DNA from 2 places in the Colwellia sp. MB02u-9 genome. Region 2 is predicted to be linked to the other one. Evidence: riboswitches for the same ligand, from Rfam matches in the RefSeq annotation. Region 2 holds a riboswitch; the other holds the start of a gene.

Region 1 (9,048 bases), on a different contig from region 2:
TATTAACCGTAAGCATGGGGAGAGATAATTTTGATTTAGAGCGTTACCCGGCGTTAAGACGCAGCGCTAACGCGCCTGATAACCTTAATATATTGACAGGTGCTACGAAAAACAAGCCATTAATACCCAAGTTTAAAACCGCCGCTTTGCAAGGACCTGAGTTTGTTGAATTTAGCTTACCTATATTGGCAATGTTAAAGGGTGCTGGTCAATATCAGGTTAACGACAATCGCACAATATCGACCTTATTAGGTGGTACATTTAAGGGGCAATCACTGGCAGATATTGTTAAGCAAACTTCGGTTAGCGGCTCAGGTGGTGGTTACCTTTCTAATGAAATATCTTATCGTAGTATCTTATTACGTGACCAATATTATTCAACTTTACCGGTAGGTCATATCCATACCCCGAAAATTAAAGCCTTCAATCAACAAGCATTGATGGATATTGTTAAGCAAACGAAAAACATTATTACTCAAGGTGTCGCCGGTTTATAATCGTTTAGTTATAAACGCGTTTATATTATAAAGGCATTAATATGACCAACGACTGATGCTTTATTTCAGCACAAAAAAACGCTAACTCAGTTAGCGTTTTTTAATTTCTCCCTTCGCAACTATCTGCTACGACTAAATTTATTGGTGATAATATTATCAATAATTAAGGTGTTAAATATTATTCGTCACATCTACCGACAGCTTTAACATTTGTCCCGGTTGTAAGTATTTATCACGATTAAGGCTATTCCAACGTTCAATATCTTTTATCTTGACATTAAACTTGTCGGCGATACGGGCAAAAGAGTCACCTTTGCGTACACGATAATGAATGTTACGCATTATCGCTTTCTCGTTTGGTGTCATAGCATCTAAAGCCAGTGTTTTAACCGCTGTTTTTTGCCAAATAACCAGTTTTTGTCCAGGTTTAATAGTGTCTCTTGGCGCCATACCATTCCATTTTGCAATACTGCGGGTTGAAACACGATAGGCGCGGCTGATATCCCACAAGGTATCACCAGATTTTACTATATGAATGCGCTTTTCACCGGCCAATACTTTGTTTTGTGTTTTTGCCAAACGTTGATTTTGTGAGAGTAAATAACTGTCTAACGAGGCGGTAGCAACAGGAATTAATAAAAATTTTCCGGCTCTGATCTGATTGCCTTTAATGTTATTAACTTGTTTTATTAACGCTATTTCAGTATTAAATTTTTGTGCTATTTCACCTAGGTTGTCACCGTTTTTAATTTTATAGCGTTGCCAAGCTAGACGTTCTTTTGCGCTCAATTTGGCAAGGCCTTGCTTAAAGTTTTCTATTTTGTGGTTGGGTAACAATAAATAATGTGGGCCGTCAGGGTCGGTTGCCCAACGATTAAAACCTGGGTTGAGTCGCTGCAACTCTGTTAATGTCAAGTCAGCTAATTGCGCTGCTTTGGCTAAATCAAGCTGTGAACCAATATCGACTTGACTGATCACCGAGCTATTATCAATTACGTGCAGTTTAATTTTAAATTCTTCGCTACGTTTTACAATGTCAGCTAACGCTAATAATTTAGGGACATAAGCACGAGTTTCTTTTGGTAAATCTAAAGACCAAAAATCTGTAGGTAGGTTTTTCTTTTTATTTTTTCTAACCGCACGTCTTACTCGTCCCTCACCTGAGTTGTAAGCGGCAAGCGCTAACATCCAATCACCATCAAAAAACTTGTTTAAGTATTTTAAATAGTTAATAGCACCTTGGGTTGAGGCAACTATGTCACGTCGTCCGTCAAACCACCAATTTTGTTTCATGCCGAAGCGTTTGCCTGTGCCGGGAATAAATTGCCACATACCTGATGCACGACCATGTGAGTAAGCAAAAGGGTCAAAAGCGCTTTCAACTATGGGTAATAAGGCAATTTCAATGGGTATATCGTTCGCTTCTAATGCTTCAACGATGTAATACAAAAATGGCTCAGCGCGTTTAGCTACGCGGTTTAGATAGTCAGGGTGCTTTATAAACCAATTTCGTTGGCTAACAACACGAGGATCTTCGGGTATCGAAAATTCAAGCTTGCTGCGAATTCGTTGCCAAACATCATTTGACAAATAGCTTTCTTTTAAGTCATTGCCCAGATCTATATCACCGTCGGCAATGGGATGAATAACGTCAATAGCTTCATCAACCAGCAGCGCTTGATTGATCTCTGCCGAAGAGGCAACATCGATAAGTACTTGAATATCATTATTAGTTTCAAGGTTATTTGATTGATTTTGGTTTAAAACTGATTGGCAACCGGACAATAGCAGTACGGTTGCGATAGATAGGGTTATATTCTTCATGCAAGGTCTATTTAAATTTACTAGCCGCCAGTGTCACTTATTTAGGGCGGTTATTCAAGATTTGCGCAATAAAAACGCCTTAAAAATTGTCTTTCCATGCGCGGATAATGGTAAAGGTTTGTAATTTATCATTAACCTTTTCACCACTGAACTCAGCCGCGCTTGTCATCAAGCTAGACTCGTTACAGCGTAGAAATGGATTGATTTTCCTTTCAAGCATGATTGATGTTGGGATAGTGGCAATATCTTGTTCGCGCTTTTGTATTACTTGATTATAATAATCTACCAACTCGGTATTATCGGGTTCAACACTTAGGGCAAAATTAAGGTTAGCTTGAGTATATTCATGAGCACAATAGACCTGAGTGTGCTCAGGTAAAGCGCTTAGCTTTTCTAATGAGCCAAGCATTTGGCTCGGCGTGCCTTCGAAAAGGCGACCACAGCCACCTGAAAACAAAGTATCACCACAAAATAAATTGTCTTGTGATAAATAAGCTATATGGCCACTGGTATGACCTGGAAGATCAATGACATCAAATTCAAGGTCTAAATCAGTTAACGCCACCTTAGCGCTTTCGTTAAGCGCGACATCACAGTGTGGAATGTTTTCACTTTCAGGGCCGTAAATGGTTAATGGCCATTGCTTACTTTTACAATAATCAACAAGTTTTTTAATACCACCCACGTGATCAGCGTGATGGTGAGTGATTAATATACTCGACAGTTGCAGTTTTTGTTGTTCAATAAATTCGATACAAACATTGGCGTCACCTGGGTCAACTAAGGCCATGTTGTGACCTAAGTTCGACGAAATAGCCCAGATATAATTATCTGAAAAGGCCTTTATCATGGAAACTTTCATATTAGTGCTGCTTTGGGTTTGCTGCATGTGTGGCTCCTGAGTATACTGAAGATATGATTATACTTACTTTTTCGACAGTTTAATATAATGAAGCCAGCACTCGCGTTTAGGCACCCTGATTATCCAAAATCTTGGCAAAACTTACCTAATGGTGACTTGATAGTTGCCAATATTAATCAAGCGCTAGCGCCTTGGTGGCCAAAGTTTTTTGGCTATCATATGCTAAAAATTGGCGCTTTAAGTGGTGAAATATCGAGTGTAGATAGCCCGATTAAGCATCAATTAACCTTAACAAACCAGCTGGAAAATAGTGATGTTATTGCTGAAATTGATGATTTACCCTTACAAAAGCACAGTGTTGATGTCTGCGTATTGGCCCATGCTTTGGAGTTTTCGTTAGACCCTCATCATGTGGTGCGTGAAGCCAACCGGGTATTAATTCCTAATGGCTATTTAGTGATCACTGGATTTAATCCTTTTAGTTTAGTGGGTCTTAATCAATTTATTCCTTATAGGCGTAAGCAAACGCCTTGGAATGAAAGGTTATTTTCACCTATGCGAGTGAAAGATTGGCTGCACTTAATGGGATTTGAGATCCAACTAGATAAACGGTTTTTGCATTCGTCATTATCTGGGCAACTCACTCAGGGACTTTTTTGTAACTATTGGCATAATATAGCGGCACGTTATTTTCCAAGTTTAGGCTCTGTTTATGTCATTGTGGCGAAAAAGCGCGTATTACCTTTAACGCCGATCAAACCCAAATGGCAACTCAGGCCACACTTTGAACCCGTGAAGGTGCCAACGATGAATTCATCAAGAAAAACCAGTAAAAAATCAAATCAGTAATGGTAAAGCAGTACTAAATATAATAACTCAATATTTAAGGTCAGAATTAATTAATGCAACTTCATGAATTCGAAAGCTATTTAAACAACTTATTAAAGCCTGAACAAATTAAAGACTTTTGTCCAAATGGTCTACAAATTCAGGGGCGAGATAAGATCAGTAAGGTCATCACGGGCGTTACCGCTACACAAGCGTTAATCGAACAAGCGATTGCTGAAAAAGCCGATGCGTTAGTCGTACACCATGGTTTTTTTTGGAAGAATGAAAGTTATGTCATCCGTGGTATGAAACATAAACGCATTAAGGCGTTACTGGCAAATGACATCAGTTTATTTGCCTATCATTTACCCTTAGATATTCATCCAAGCTTAGGTAATAACGCACAATTAGCGAAATTATTTTCAATCAATAATGTCGCGCCATTGGAAGAGGGTAACGCCTTGAGTGTTGCTGTACGTGGAGACTTTACTCGTGAACTTAGCCCACAAACACTTGAGCAACGCATTAATGAAAAGCTCAACCGAACTTGCTTGCACATAGCACCGCCATCAAATAAAGCGATTAAAACCGTGGCTTGGTGCAGCGGTGGTGGGCAAGGCTATATTGAGTTAGCGGCTGAACACGGCATAGACGCGTTTATCAGTGGTGAAGTATCTGAGCAAACCACTCATGTTGCGCGCGAGATGGATATTCATTTTTATTGCGCTGGCCATCATGCCACCGAGCGCTATGGCGCTAAAGCATTAGCCGAACATTTTAATCAACATTTGCCATTAGAGGCTAAGTTTATTGATATTGATAACCCAGCCTAAGCGGCAGATTATTAATACCAATATAGCGGAAAAATATAGCACCAAATACAAGACTGCTGTTCATGCACGATTGTACTTGGTAATGAACTAGCCTTATGTAAATTTTTACTGCACAAGGCTTTTTGGTCATTAAGTCGTGTTGTACAAATTGCTGCTGCTTTTAGTTTGTCAGCTATTAGCCTTTAAACCATTGCACAATACGCCCGAGGGTTTCGTACCAAACCGTAGTAGTTTGTTGTAATTTTTTAGCATTAGGTACGTAATAAGACCATGGAGTAAGGCCATTGCTTTTAACCCATGGGCTTGCCGGTGCAGGGATTGGATTGACGCCGTAGCGTTGGAAATAGGCCATGGCTCTGGGTAAATGATTGGCACTAGTGACGAGTACGACATTTTTATTTAACACGCGTGGTGCGATAAGTTGCGCTTCTTCTTCGGTATCTTGAGGGAAATTTTCAGTCAATATTTTATTTTTTGGCACACCTAATAATATCGCTGCTTGCTTAACTTTTTCTGCGTTTGAACTGACATCGCCATCGGCAAAACCTGAGGTAATTATTTGTGCTTCGGGGTGCATGCGGTAGATACGAACAGCCTCAACTAACCTTTCTAATGAACTAGACTTTAACTCACTGGTCGCAGGCAAACCCTGAACGCTGGTGTGAACACCACCCAAAATAATAATATAATCAACCGGCTTATTGCTGCGGGTAAATGCGGGATAATTATCTTCTAATGCCGCCATGATGTTATCGGATAAAGGTGGAAAGGTACTCAAAAATAATAAAGTGGTTGCGGTAAATAGCGCCCAAAAACTCAATTTTGGTTTTAAACGATAAAAAATAATAGCGATAATTAACAGTAAGATAATAATGCTCAGTGGCATAATCATTAAGCTAATTATTTTTTTTAGTAAAAATAGATCCATGTTACTCAGTCCAAAATAGGCTATAAAAATAGGGTAATAAGTTTTCAAGATGCTAAAGCATAACAATTATAAGACCTTGAAGCAGTGGCTAATTGTGACAAACTATTTCATTTGGACGTCTAAAAGTCTGTTGATATTTACTTTTAGATAGGGTCTAATGACTGCGCTGAAAATTAGAATTTTTACTCCACTTTTATAATGCCCTTATCTATCAAGTATGATGATGTTATTAATTAAGTAGTACAGAAATAGAAAAATTTTTCGCACCAGAAGAGGCGCAATTGCTAGGTAGGTAACATGAGGACCCATTCCTTTGACTGTTACTGAGGGGGACAATTGCCGAGAATATTGATATGGGGGCATATCATGTTCGGTCGCTAGGGCTGAATCCTTAGGGCTGTCACCGCTAGAAAAACAGCAGTTTTTTTAGCATAGGGTGGAGAGCTTCTGGCTGAATAGTACCGCCTGAATAACGGGTTTTTAACCTAATTCGCTCTACGCTCAGTCATGCTCTTCCTGTTAGTTATTTGCCTGTTATATTTGCTATGTTTAATGAAATAGCTTTAGCAATGCAGGCGTTTAGGAAGAATTTTTATGTTAATATCCCATCTTACTAGCCTTAATCACATTAGTGTTGGCACATTGTTATCTAAATATACATCTCGCGATAGACTCGAATGTTCAAGCATTCAATCTCAAACTCATGGAGAATCTGCATGTCTGTAATCATAGATCATACCAATACTGAAAATATTACCGTTGCAAAGTTTGGCGGCACCAGTGTTGCTGATTTTCATGCGATGTTACGCTGCGCGGATATTATTAAAAATAATAGCACTAACCGTTTAGTGGTGGTATCAGCTAGTGCTGGTGTTACTAATCACTTAGTACGTTTAAGCCAAGCAGACGTTGCGATAAGCGAACAACAACAAATTATTACCCATATTGCTGATATTCAATTTGCCATAACCCAACATTTTGATAACCATCAAGCTATTGATCAAGAAATATCAGGCTTATTAAATGCGTTACGTACTTGTGCTGAGCAACAAGCAAAACAATACAGCACAAAAACCAGTGATGAAATCCTGAGTTTTGGTGAACAATTCAGTTCACGAATTTTTGCACAAGTGTTACAACTCGTCGATGTGAATGGTCATTATTTTGATGTTCGCCAAGTCATGAAAACTGATAGTTTATATGGTAAAGCGCAAGTTGATTTAACCGAATTAGCGGTTAATACTAAAGCACTACTTTATCCCTTACTTAATGAGCAAGTTATTGTTACACAAGGTTTTATCGGCTGTGACCCGCAGGGTAATACGACCACCTTAGGTCGCGGTGGCTCTGATTACAGCGCAGCGTTGTTAGCTGAAGCTGTTCAAGCCAGTAATTTAAGCATTTGGACTGACGTGGTGGGTATTTTTACTACCGATCCACGGATAACAGATCAAGCACGTTCGATTAATGAAATTAGTTTCGGCGAAGCGGCGGAAATGGCCACCTTTGGCGCGAAAATTCTACATCCGGCGACACTTATTCCAGCTATGCGGCAAGATATTCCTGTTTTTGTGGGTTCAAGTAAAGAACCTAACGCAGGTGGCACCAAAATACAGCGCCAAGTTGACTCTAATCCTACTTATCGTTCGATTGCGCTGCGACGCGAGCAAACCTTAGTGACAGTAAAAAGTCCACAAATGCTGCATGCCAGTGGTTTCCTAGCGAAAGTTTTTACCGTATTAGCCAAACACCAATTAAGTGTAGATTTAATTACCACCAGTGAAATTAGTGTCGCGCTAACCTTTGACAATCCTTATGGTTCAACACAAGCCTTGTTAACTCAAGCCGTGGTAGAAGAGTTAGAACAACTTTGTGAAGTCAGTGTTGAGCATGGTTTGAGTTTAATTGCGGTGATCGGTAATAAAATTCATGGCACTAAAGGGGTTGGCAGCAGTATTTTTGATAAGATAAATGATTTTAATATTCGCATGATTTGTCATGGCGCAAGCAATCATAATCTGTGTTTTCTCGTGCCAGAAGCCGATGCTAACCAAGTGGTTGAACGTTTACATAGTACCTTGTTTACCGACTAAGCTGATGTCAGTAGACAAAATTATGGTTTAAACCATAAAATAGTCATGACTAAAAGGTAATGATTATCAAAATAAGCACCAAAAAATAGCGCTTAAAAAGGGACATTGTACTGTCCCTTTTTGCATTTAATTTGGCTGGCTTTTATAAATAAGCTTATTCGTATGTTAAAGGGTCGGTCACATTATTGTCAGCAAAGGCCTCTAGGCGCTCTTGACATGCACCGCATTTACCGCAGGCTTGTACTCGGCCATTATAACAAGTCCACGTGTCATCGTAACGCAAACCCATCTTTAAACCATCAGTTAATATATCGGATTTACTGTTCGTTAAGTAAGGACTGAAAATTTCAACCGCTTGATAATTCGCGATTTGACAAACCTCATTCATTTTCATAACAAATTCAGGTCGACAATCAGGATAAATAGCATGATCACCCGAATGAGCACCATAATATACTTGCGCGGCTTCTACTGAGACGGCATAACCCACAGCTAACGACAGTAAAATCATATTACGATTAGGTACAACCGTTGACTGCATACTTTCGGCTTCGTAATGACCTTCAGGAATGTCGATATCATCGGTCAAAGACGATCCCGCTAATAACTGATTAATGGATGAAATATCAATAACCTTATGAGCAACCCCCAGTTGTTGACAAACTTTACTGGCACAGGCAATTTCTTTCACGTGTTTCTGGCCATAATCAAAGGTTAAGGCATAGACTTCTTTACCGTCTTTTAAAGCGCGGTGCAGTACGGTGAATGAATCCATGCCACCAGAAAAAATTACTACGACTTTACTACTCATATTTACAGATCTCTTGGGGTATAATAAACTTGCGCATTCTACTAGAAATTATCTAAGCATTAAAGAAATGACCACACGTTATAAAATAAATGAATTGTTTGAAACTCTACAAGGCGAAGGCTCATTTACCGGCCAACCGTCAATTTTCCTTCGTTTACAGGGTTGTCCTGTCGGTTGTTCTTGGTGTGATACTAAACATACCTGGGACATTCATCCTGAGTTAGAAATAACCAGTAAGCAACTGTTAAGTAAGGTAGAAGAGACTGAACAATGGTCAAATTTATCCTTAGATGATATTGCTGCAATCTTTAACAAGCAGGGCTTTAACGCTAAACATATTGTTATTACCGGTGGCGAACCTTGCATGGAAGA
Region 2 (9,048 bases):
GTTGCCCTATGTTGGCTGCACTTTCCATCGCGTCAAATTCACGACTCACGGTATAAGCATAGTCTCGCTGCATGTCATCACCTTCTTTGGCAATCATCACACAACTTAAATTATGCCGCGTACTCGGATAGCCCACTAGCTGCCCCTGACTATTGCCGTAAACTTTAAAACCTTCAAAGCTCTCTAATGTGGCGCCGTCTGAATTAGTAATACGTTTGTCATAGCCAAGTGCAGTGTCTTCACAGGTTTTTGCTAAACTAATCGCTTGCTCTGTGGTTAACGCTTTAGGGTGATATAAATCTAAGTCTTCAGGCGTCATCGACAATAAATCTTTATCTGCCATACCTGAGCATTCATCAACAGAGGTATATTTAGCAATATTTACCGCGGCTTCTATGGCTTGTTTTAAAGCTTTTTCAGATAAATCAGCCGTAGAAGCACTCCCTTTACGACCGTCTTTGTAAACGGTAATACCAAGCCCACCATCATTGGTAAATTCAACATTTTCAACCTCGCCTAAACGGGTACTCACGCTAAGACCTTGTTGGCGACTCATCGCAACTTCAGCACCATCGGCTCCGAGTGATTTAGCCATTGTCATGGCGTCATTAACACGTTTTTTCACATGTTCTATTTGCATTTGAATACTATCTGAATCGCTCATAGGTAAATTATTTCTCACATTTTATCGATACATGCAACAGGAATGTTTTTGCTGATACTGCTTTGTTGTATACTATAGGTAATTATCACTTTATTGCTTAACATTATGCCCCACTCTGCCAACGATATCGATGAATTAGAAGAAGAATTACTGAGTAAATCAGAAATAAAACGAGAAATGCATCGACTGCAAGACTTTGGCCTGATCATAGTCAAAATGTCGAAGCATCAACGCAGCAAGCTACCGCTGACTGATGAACTGAAAGCCGCTATGCTGCTAGCAGATAAAATCACCAATAAGCATGAAGCTATGCGTCGTCATGTCCGTCATGTCGCGAAAATACTGTCTGAAATGGATCTTGAGCCGATTAAGCAGGCAATGGACGTTATGGCCAATAAACATCAGCAAGAGTCGGTCAAATTTGAAAAGCTCGAAAAATTGCGTGACGACCTGATAGCAGACGGTAATGACACCATTGAAGCCTTGTTAGCCGAATGCGACAGCATGGAAAGGCAAAAGCTGAGACAATTAGTCCGTCAGGCGAAAAAAGAGCACGGTGCTGAAAAAATCGGCAAACATTACCGTGACTTGTTTACTTACTTAAAAGAACACGTAGTTTTTAAGTAAGTAAGGTTTAAGTACCTAAGGCTTAAGTAGCTAGGGTTTAAATCGCTATTAAAAAAAATAGCCCTTATAAGGGTACAAAAAAAGCGCCTTGATTAAAAGCTAAATCAAGGCGCTTTTTCTTGTTAAAACGCGCGATTATAAAATACTAAACTTACTAAATACTTTATAAAGTTCAGTGCCTTGATTGACACTCGCCGATGCAAAATGCAAAATCGGTATGACACTATGATCTAAGGTTATATAGTGTAATGGGTCACCATCACCATAATTATCCATACGTAGAATACGCGCTAAGGGCTCTCCTGCCGCTAAAGGCTGACCAAATTGAGCCAAATAATCCACCATCCCGCCCATGGGTGAATATAGTGCCTTATAATCGGCTAACATACAGCTATAACGCGTCATGGTTTTCGGCTGGTAATCTTGGCTATTGATCACACCTTGATACTGCAGATAACTTAAAATACCTAACGCATCTTCACGGGCAACCTCTAAATCAATCTGCTCTTGTGAGCCCAGCTCAACAGTAAAACTCTCTTTAATAATAACATCTTGGCCTTGATTAGCCTCAGTTTTAGTTATAGGGAAGTCACGGCCAAGGGCAGCAAAGGTCTGCTGTAACTGCCACCAAGGACAGAAAGTGGCTTCATCTAATGCACCGCCAAAGTCGTTAGGAATCAATAAAGTATGTGGAATATCAAAGTACTTTGCACTGGCTATGGCATATTCAGGACAATATAAGTGCTTACTGGAAATCGGCCCAGTGTGCAGATCTAAAACAATATCAGCTTGATGTGCTAGGCGTTGCAGTTGAAAGGCAATACGTTGCCCTGTCGTCAGGCCATAAATATTATGATTTAACTTTTCGGTTATTTGCTCCAGCATTAACGCTTTAAACGCGCGCTCAATTTCAGCGCTAGTCGCGGTTAAATGCGCTTGTGCAAACGGCGCAATAATATCGTCATCAAAATGAAACATCCGGTTCCAGTTAACGCCGGTAATGGGATCAAATCGTCCTAAGGTATATTCCCCGTTTTTATGATTACAAGCGACAGGGTTGGCATAAGGCACGAGCGTAATACTGCCATTTAATTCAAGGGTTTTTAATTGCTCTAACAACTGAAAAATAACCGCATTGCCCTGCACTTCTGCGCCATGCATATTAGCCTGAATATAAACATCAGGCCCCTGCTGTTTACCCTTAATACGATAAACCGGCACGGTAAGCGCAGCACCACTGGCCATTTCACCGACATGCATCACTTCTTTACTGATTAAATTCATAAATAATCTCTTACCAATCAAACGACTTTATTGACTAGGTTAACGTAAATACCAAGTTGCAGGCTCTGCTGCACGTACTTGCTCAATTTTGCCTTGCTGTAAAACATATTCAGCGGCAATTTGATGACAAAGAAAAAACGGCATACTTTCAGTAAAGCCATAAGCGCCGGCTAAACCAAAAATTAATTGGTCACCCACTTCAACATCACTGGCTATTGCCAAGGTACCCAATTTATCTAAACTGGTACAAAGCGGGCCATGTAGATCAAAATAACAAGGGCTTGCTGCTGACTCTCTCAGCATGGCGACAGGAAAGGGCTGTTCAGTAATTGCCGGGCGAATTAAATGATTAATGCCACCGGCAAGTACTAATTGTTGCTGCTGAAAGTTTTGTTTACGGTCAACAACCGAAGTCACGTAATAGCCCATGTCAGCAACAGCAAAACGACCTAGCTCTAGCCAGAGTTCGCTAACACCTGCCTGTGCTTTTATTTTGGCTAAGTCAGCAACAATTTTTTTCCAGCTTAGGCCTTGCCCTGTTTGCAGGTAATCGACACCTAGGCCACCGCCTAAATCTAAGACTTCTAACCTCATGCCCAATTGTTCTGCTAGCGATAACAATGGCGTAACCATTTGTGACCAAAGCTCAAACATCCGAGCATTGCTGAGCATATTTCCCCATTGGAAAATATGCAAGCCATTAATATTTAACGCCGGAAAGTGACTAACTTTTATGGTTTGCCACTCTTGGCAAGATAAACCAAAAGGCGTCACTTCATTACCCCCTAAAGGATTTTTCTCACCTTCTTGCCACTGTAATTGTACTCTTAATAATACTTGTGGTTGGCAAGCCAATGCTATTGCTGCTTCATTAAGCCATTGCAACTGGTTCAAACTCTCCACGACAAAAGTGCGCACGCCTTGGCTTAAGAAGGCTTTCATTTGTCGCTTTGATTTGGCCGGACCGGTATTGAGAATGCGATCGGCTTGCACATTTTGTGCTAATACTTGCGTTAGTTCGCCTTGACTCGCCACATCAAAATTAAAACCTTGCTGCGCTAAGGTGCTTATTACACGCGACAAGGGATTAGCCTTAACAGCAAACCAGAGTTTAATCACCTCTTGTTGCATCAACACCGACAAGTGTTGCTCAAGATAGTCTAAATCGTAAAGAAAAAAACCGTCTTCATCTTGCTCAGCTTCCACACTGTTTTTAAGTGCTTCACTGTGCTGTGCTAGCGGTGCAAGTACCTCAGGTCTAAGCCAGTTTGGCCTAGCTGTCGAATTTAACATGGCAGTCATTTTTTGATCCTAACGCAGTACAGATTCAAGTTCTAAAGCGGCATTACTTTTTGCATCTCGGTATTTAACAATTAATGCGCAAGCCATATTAAGTCCTTGCTGCTGAGCCCAGTCACCCGCAACCGGTCGTGTACCTGGCACCACAACAGCGTTTTCAGGAATATCAGCACCTTTTTCCAGTATCACATTATTGACACAGTCATAAACAGCTACCGAGGCCGACAAAGATACGCCTGGGGCTAAAACCGCACCTTTTTTCACTACAATGCCTTCGACAATAATCACGCCAGCACTTAAAAAGGCGTTATCTTCAATAATCACCGGACTAGCACCAATCGGCTCAAGCACACCACCAATTTGTACCGCGGCAGAAACGTGAACATTTTTGCCTATTTGTGCGCATGAGCCAATCAAAGCATGGCTGTCAATCATAGTGCCGCTATCAACAAAAGCGCCAACATTAATATAGGCTGGTGGCATAATAATGACGCCTGGCGCCACATAGGCACCACAACGAACCGACGAACCACCCGGCACCATTCTGACCTTATCGGCAACGGTGAACTCGCGTGCGGGTAAGTTATGCTTATCCACAAAGCCACGATAAATACCATCGAACTCAGTATTTTCTCCCGCTTTAAATGCCGCTAAAATGGCTTGTTTCACCGCAGTATTGACTTGCCAAGTGCCATCGCTATTTTGTTCTGCTGCACGAACTTTACCGGTTTCTAAGTCTGTTAATGTTTGTTGCCAAGTCATGATTTTATTGCTCGTAAGTTAGTTAAATCTAAAGAGTGAGGGGTTTGTGCATTTAAAATGTCATCAGTCGTGTGATGCTGAGCTAGTGGGTTGCTGCTGTTACTCGCTAACCATTGCTGAATGTGTTGATGAATGTCGAGTAAACCGTGTTGCGCTGAAAGTTCTGCTTGGCATAAGGGTAAACGAAGTTTTGCCGAGCTAATAGTGTTCAACTCAGCCATTAACACTTTTACCGGTATCGGACTAGACACTTGAAATAATGCCGATATTGCTTTATGCCAAAGCGGAAAAAGTCCTTCATGTTGATGAGCTAAGGCCATAGCAACATATTGCCGAGTGGCTTCTGGCCAAACGTTAGCGCAAACCGACACCAAACCTTTAACATTGGCACTCGCAAGGTATGGCATCATAGCGTCTTCACCACTATACAAGTCCAGGTTAGGGCAATGCTCTCTATAGGCCAGCAGTTTATTAAGATCGCCACTGGCTTCTTTTAATGCCCAACAGTTTTTATGGTTTTGTAATTGTTGTAAGGCCGAAAAGGAAATTTCAACACTGCTGCGTGAAGGCACGTTATAAAGCATACAAGGGACGTTTGCGGCATCGAGTAAACTTTTAAACCAAGCGGTTTGACCTACGGGCCCCGGTTTGGCGTAAATAGGGCTAGTAAGTAAATAAGCCTTTATCGGCAATTTATTGCATTTAGCTATCCAGGCCAGTTGCTCGTTAAGATTATAGCCACCAACAGCAACCATTATTGGCACTTGTAACGTCATCGCACAAACATATTGCACTATACTTAAATGCTCTTGCGCGGTTAACGCTAAACCCTCGCCCGTGCTGCCCAGTAATAAAATGCCATTGTGGGCCGCATTTTGTTGTAGCACTAGCTTACGCAAACTAACATAGTCGATGCCGTCATCATCAAATAATGGCGTGATCAGTGCGGTCCAAACCAAAGGTCGGTCTGTTATCAGGTGATTTTCTATCGGTTTTGTTTGATTCATTGCTCTCGAACTCTTGTCGTTCGGAGAACTTTTAGGCGCTTGTACAGACAAAATTTCTAGGATGAAATTTGGCCTTTACAAAGGCCAGAAGCTCTCCACCTAGTTAGGTGACAGTTGCAAGGATTCAACCTAGTAGCCATCGAACGTATCCGATGGCTATAAAACTTAATGGTTATATATTAACAACTAAGCCTTAACAACCGGCAATTACCTTATCAACAAGGCAATTACCTCGGCGTTAAACCCCCTCATTATTGCTCACTAGAGTTTGATCTCTTCACAATAACTACCTGGTTAACGCTCCTCTTCTGGCCCTTTATTGACGGTGATTAATTTTTTACGATTAATCACACTGGAATAAGGGACAACAATATTAAAACATTTAAATATAAGCACAGTCAATAGACGGCTAGACGTATGCCACAATTTAAATTTAATAGTTTGATTTTACTGCTTTTATTTCTTTTTCTAATCAGTAAGTACGATCTTGTCCTCAATAACTAGAGTGCCCATCACTAAAATAAGCTACGCCCGATAAGTTGAACTGGGTCAAAATAGCTCACTCCCTGTGGACTAAAGATGGCGAGATAATTAAATTCGCGTAGACTACGCAGCACTATGACACATTCACTATGGCGGTATTAATGAATACTCGCTCAGTTCGCCCTGTCATTATGATAAGTTTTCTTTAAAGTAACGCCGATATTTGTAGATAACTTGACCCATAAATATCGTCAATAAATAGCACCCATAAATAACCCCCATAAATAATAGTTAGCTTAATTACAGGTATCTTCATGGCAATAAGTAACATTAACCAATTATTAAACCGCAATATTGAGGCACTAGCCGCAACCAGACCTCTTTTGGTTAATATCGCAGACGATGGTTTTATTAACCATTACTTAAGTCAGCATAGCGCTGCTCATATTGATAGTTACCACACTAATTATGCTGAATATAAAACTTGTCAGCAATTGAAAAACACCCGTGTAGACGCACATTTTTGCGTCGAGTATATCGCCAAAACTAAACATGATATGGCGATTATTCATTTTCCAAAAAGTAAGGCTGAATTTAGTTTTACCTTAGCTATGCTCGCTGAGTCAATGACAGACGATGCCGCCATAGTCATTGTTGGGGAAAATAAAGCGGGGGTAAAGTCAGCCGAAAAACTCGGTATTGATTACCTAGAATATTGCCAAAATGTTGACGCGGCAAGACATTGCTTAATGTACATTGGCAAATTAAAACCCTCATTACCTCGCTTTGAACTACAAAAATTTTATAAATACTACCCAATGCAGGTACAAGATAAAGTACTAAAAATTGCCGCTTTACCAGGCGTATTTAGCCAAAATGCACTAGACACGGGTACAGAAGTTTTATTAGCACACTTACCTGAGGTTATTTCAGGTAAAGTGTTAGATTTTGGTTGTGGTGCAGGGGTTATTGCCGCTTATATCGGCACAGTTCACCCAAAAACAACATTAACCTTGGTTGATGTCAGTGCGTTAGCCTTGCATTCAGCGCAAACAACACTGTCTTTAAACCAGTTAAGCGGGCAATATATTGCCTCAGATAGCTTATCTACTGTTCAAGAACGCTATGATTTTGTCATTTCCAACCCACCATTTCATCAGGGCGTAAAAACCCATTATGGCGCTACCGAACAATTTTTAGCCGAGATAAAGCAAAACTTAACCAGCAAAGCCTGCATTACCATTGTCGCTAATAGTTTTTTGAAATACTTACCCATCATGGAAAAAGCACTGGGTAAAACAAAGACCTTAGCGATTAAAAAAGGTTTTGCGGTTTATCAGTGTTATCTTAATGGGAAAAAGTAACGAAAAATGTGTGATTGTTCAAAGCCATAATATTTTCTACAAGCACTTTTACAAGCACTTTATAGCCACCATTAATTGAGTTTAATACTGTATGTCAACAATCAAACCTATTTGGTCTCTTCGTCGTATTTGCTTGAGCACCGTGATCAGTGCCATCACATTATTATCACTATTGAGTCTCTCAATCATTACCCAACAATTTAACAACAGTTATCAGCTCAGTGCCACTAGTCAAATAAAGCATTGGGCCACTGTTTTGGCCGATGAAAGTCTGCCCTATTTAGTTAACTCAGAACGATTAGCACTAAAAGATAATTTTTCATTACCCCAGCACATTCCTAATTTAAATTACTTACACCTTTATAAATTCAATAGCGACACTGATAAACTGACTTTTTTTTACAGTTACAAACGTAATGAACAGCGGGCTAGCATTGCGCAAAAATCGCATGACGTTAAAAATTTATTAACACCAAGATTCAAAGAAAAACACCTTGAGTATATGCAAGCCATTAAAGTTAAAGAAAAAATTATCGGTTATATTTATTTGCAAAGCAGTAGCGAGTACCTCACACAGATAACTGATAAATTATTAATCATCAGCATTATCATTGTTTTTATAGTATTTATTATCGCCATTTTTATAGCGCTCAAACTTGAGCGCTATATCAGTGCGCCATTCTCTTCTTTGATTAACACGGTACAAGTTGCCGCTCGACAAAAAAACTTTCAACAACAATGCGACACTATGCCATATCGTGAAGCTGACATTTTAGCCCTTAATATTAATATGTTATTTGCTCGCATAGATAAACACATCACACAATTAAATGCTCAGGGGCAGCAGAGTCTTGAGCACTCACAAGCATTAGAAAATAAAATTAACAAACGTACCGACGCCCTGAAAGAATCTAACCAAGAGTTACTCTCTACGTTAGAGAAACTCCATCAATTTCAAAGCCAATTGGTTGAAAGCGAAAAAATGGCCTCACTGGGAGATATGGTTGCCGGCGTTGCACATGAAGTCAATACGCCGATAGGCTTAGGGGTTACGGCCTCAACATTATTAGCCGATAGATTAGATGAAATTAAACAAGCTTTTGATAATAAAACCCTAAAATCGAGCCAATTAAAAAAGTTTTTGCATGACAGTTGTGAAAATGTCGCCATTATCTATCGTAATCTAAAACGTGCCGCTGACTTAATATCCAGCTTTAAAAAAGTCGCCGTAGACCAATCAAGTGAAGACCTACGTACTGTCGACGTTAAGCAGCTTTTAAACGAAGTTTTACTCAATCTCAAACCACAACTCAATGTGTTACCCTACATTATTGATATTGATTGCCCTAATGATTTAACCATTAATAGTAAACCAGGGCCGATTAATCAAATTCTTATTAATTTGATCATGAACTCCATTATTCACGGTTTTGAAGGTAAAGATGAGGGCCGCATTTCAATCACAGTTATGTCACTGAGCAACCAACTTAACATCCTCTATAAAGATGATGGCATTGGCGTTGCTGAATCAATAAAACATAAGGTCTTTGAACCGTTT

The links. A riboswitch is a leader RNA that binds a small molecule or an ion and turns the genes downstream of it on or off. The one in region 2 is predicted to bind lysine.
Region 1: another riboswitch for lysine. It lies ahead of lysC (lysine-sensitive aspartokinase 3); the one in region 2 lies ahead of dapA (4-hydroxy-tetrahydrodipicolinate synthase).

What each region holds. Positions count from the first base shown of each region.
Region 1 is NZ_JACGVF010000094.1:290,965-300,012, reverse strand. Features, by position in the region: gene H4J65_RS09970 (hypothetical protein) at 1-497, shown strand, start outside; gene H4J65_RS09965 (LysM peptidoglycan-binding domain-containing protein) at 669-2,321, opposite strand; gene gloB (hydroxyacylglutathione hydrolase) at 2,401-3,210, opposite strand; gene H4J65_RS09955 (class I SAM-dependent methyltransferase) at 3,271-4,032, shown strand; gene H4J65_RS09950 (Nif3-like dinuclear metal center hexameric protein) at 4,086-4,844, shown strand; gene H4J65_RS09945 (ElyC/SanA/YdcF family protein) at 5,020-5,772, opposite strand; lysine riboswitch at 6,035-6,227, shown strand; gene lysC (lysine-sensitive aspartokinase 3) at 6,489-7,865, shown strand; gene queC (7-cyano-7-deazaguanine synthase QueC) at 8,020-8,676, opposite strand; gene queE (7-carboxy-7-deazaguanine synthase QueE) at 8,744-9,048, shown strand, end outside.
Region 2 is NZ_JACGVF010000100.1:212,061-221,108, forward strand. Features, by position in the region: gene pmbA (metalloprotease PmbA) at 1-664, opposite strand, end outside; gene yjgA (ribosome biogenesis factor YjgA) at 770-1,291, shown strand; gene H4J65_RS17120 (succinylglutamate desuccinylase/aspartoacylase family protein) at 1,427-2,575, opposite strand; gene H4J65_RS17125 (PLP-dependent decarboxylase) at 2,615-3,877, opposite strand; gene H4J65_RS17130 (2,3,4,5-tetrahydropyridine-2,6-dicarboxylate N-succinyltransferase) at 3,887-4,636, opposite strand; gene dapA (4-hydroxy-tetrahydrodipicolinate synthase) at 4,633-5,643, opposite strand; lysine riboswitch at 5,724-5,959, opposite strand; gene H4J65_RS17140 (methyltransferase) at 6,441-7,490, shown strand; gene H4J65_RS17145 (sensor histidine kinase) at 7,582-9,048, shown strand, end outside.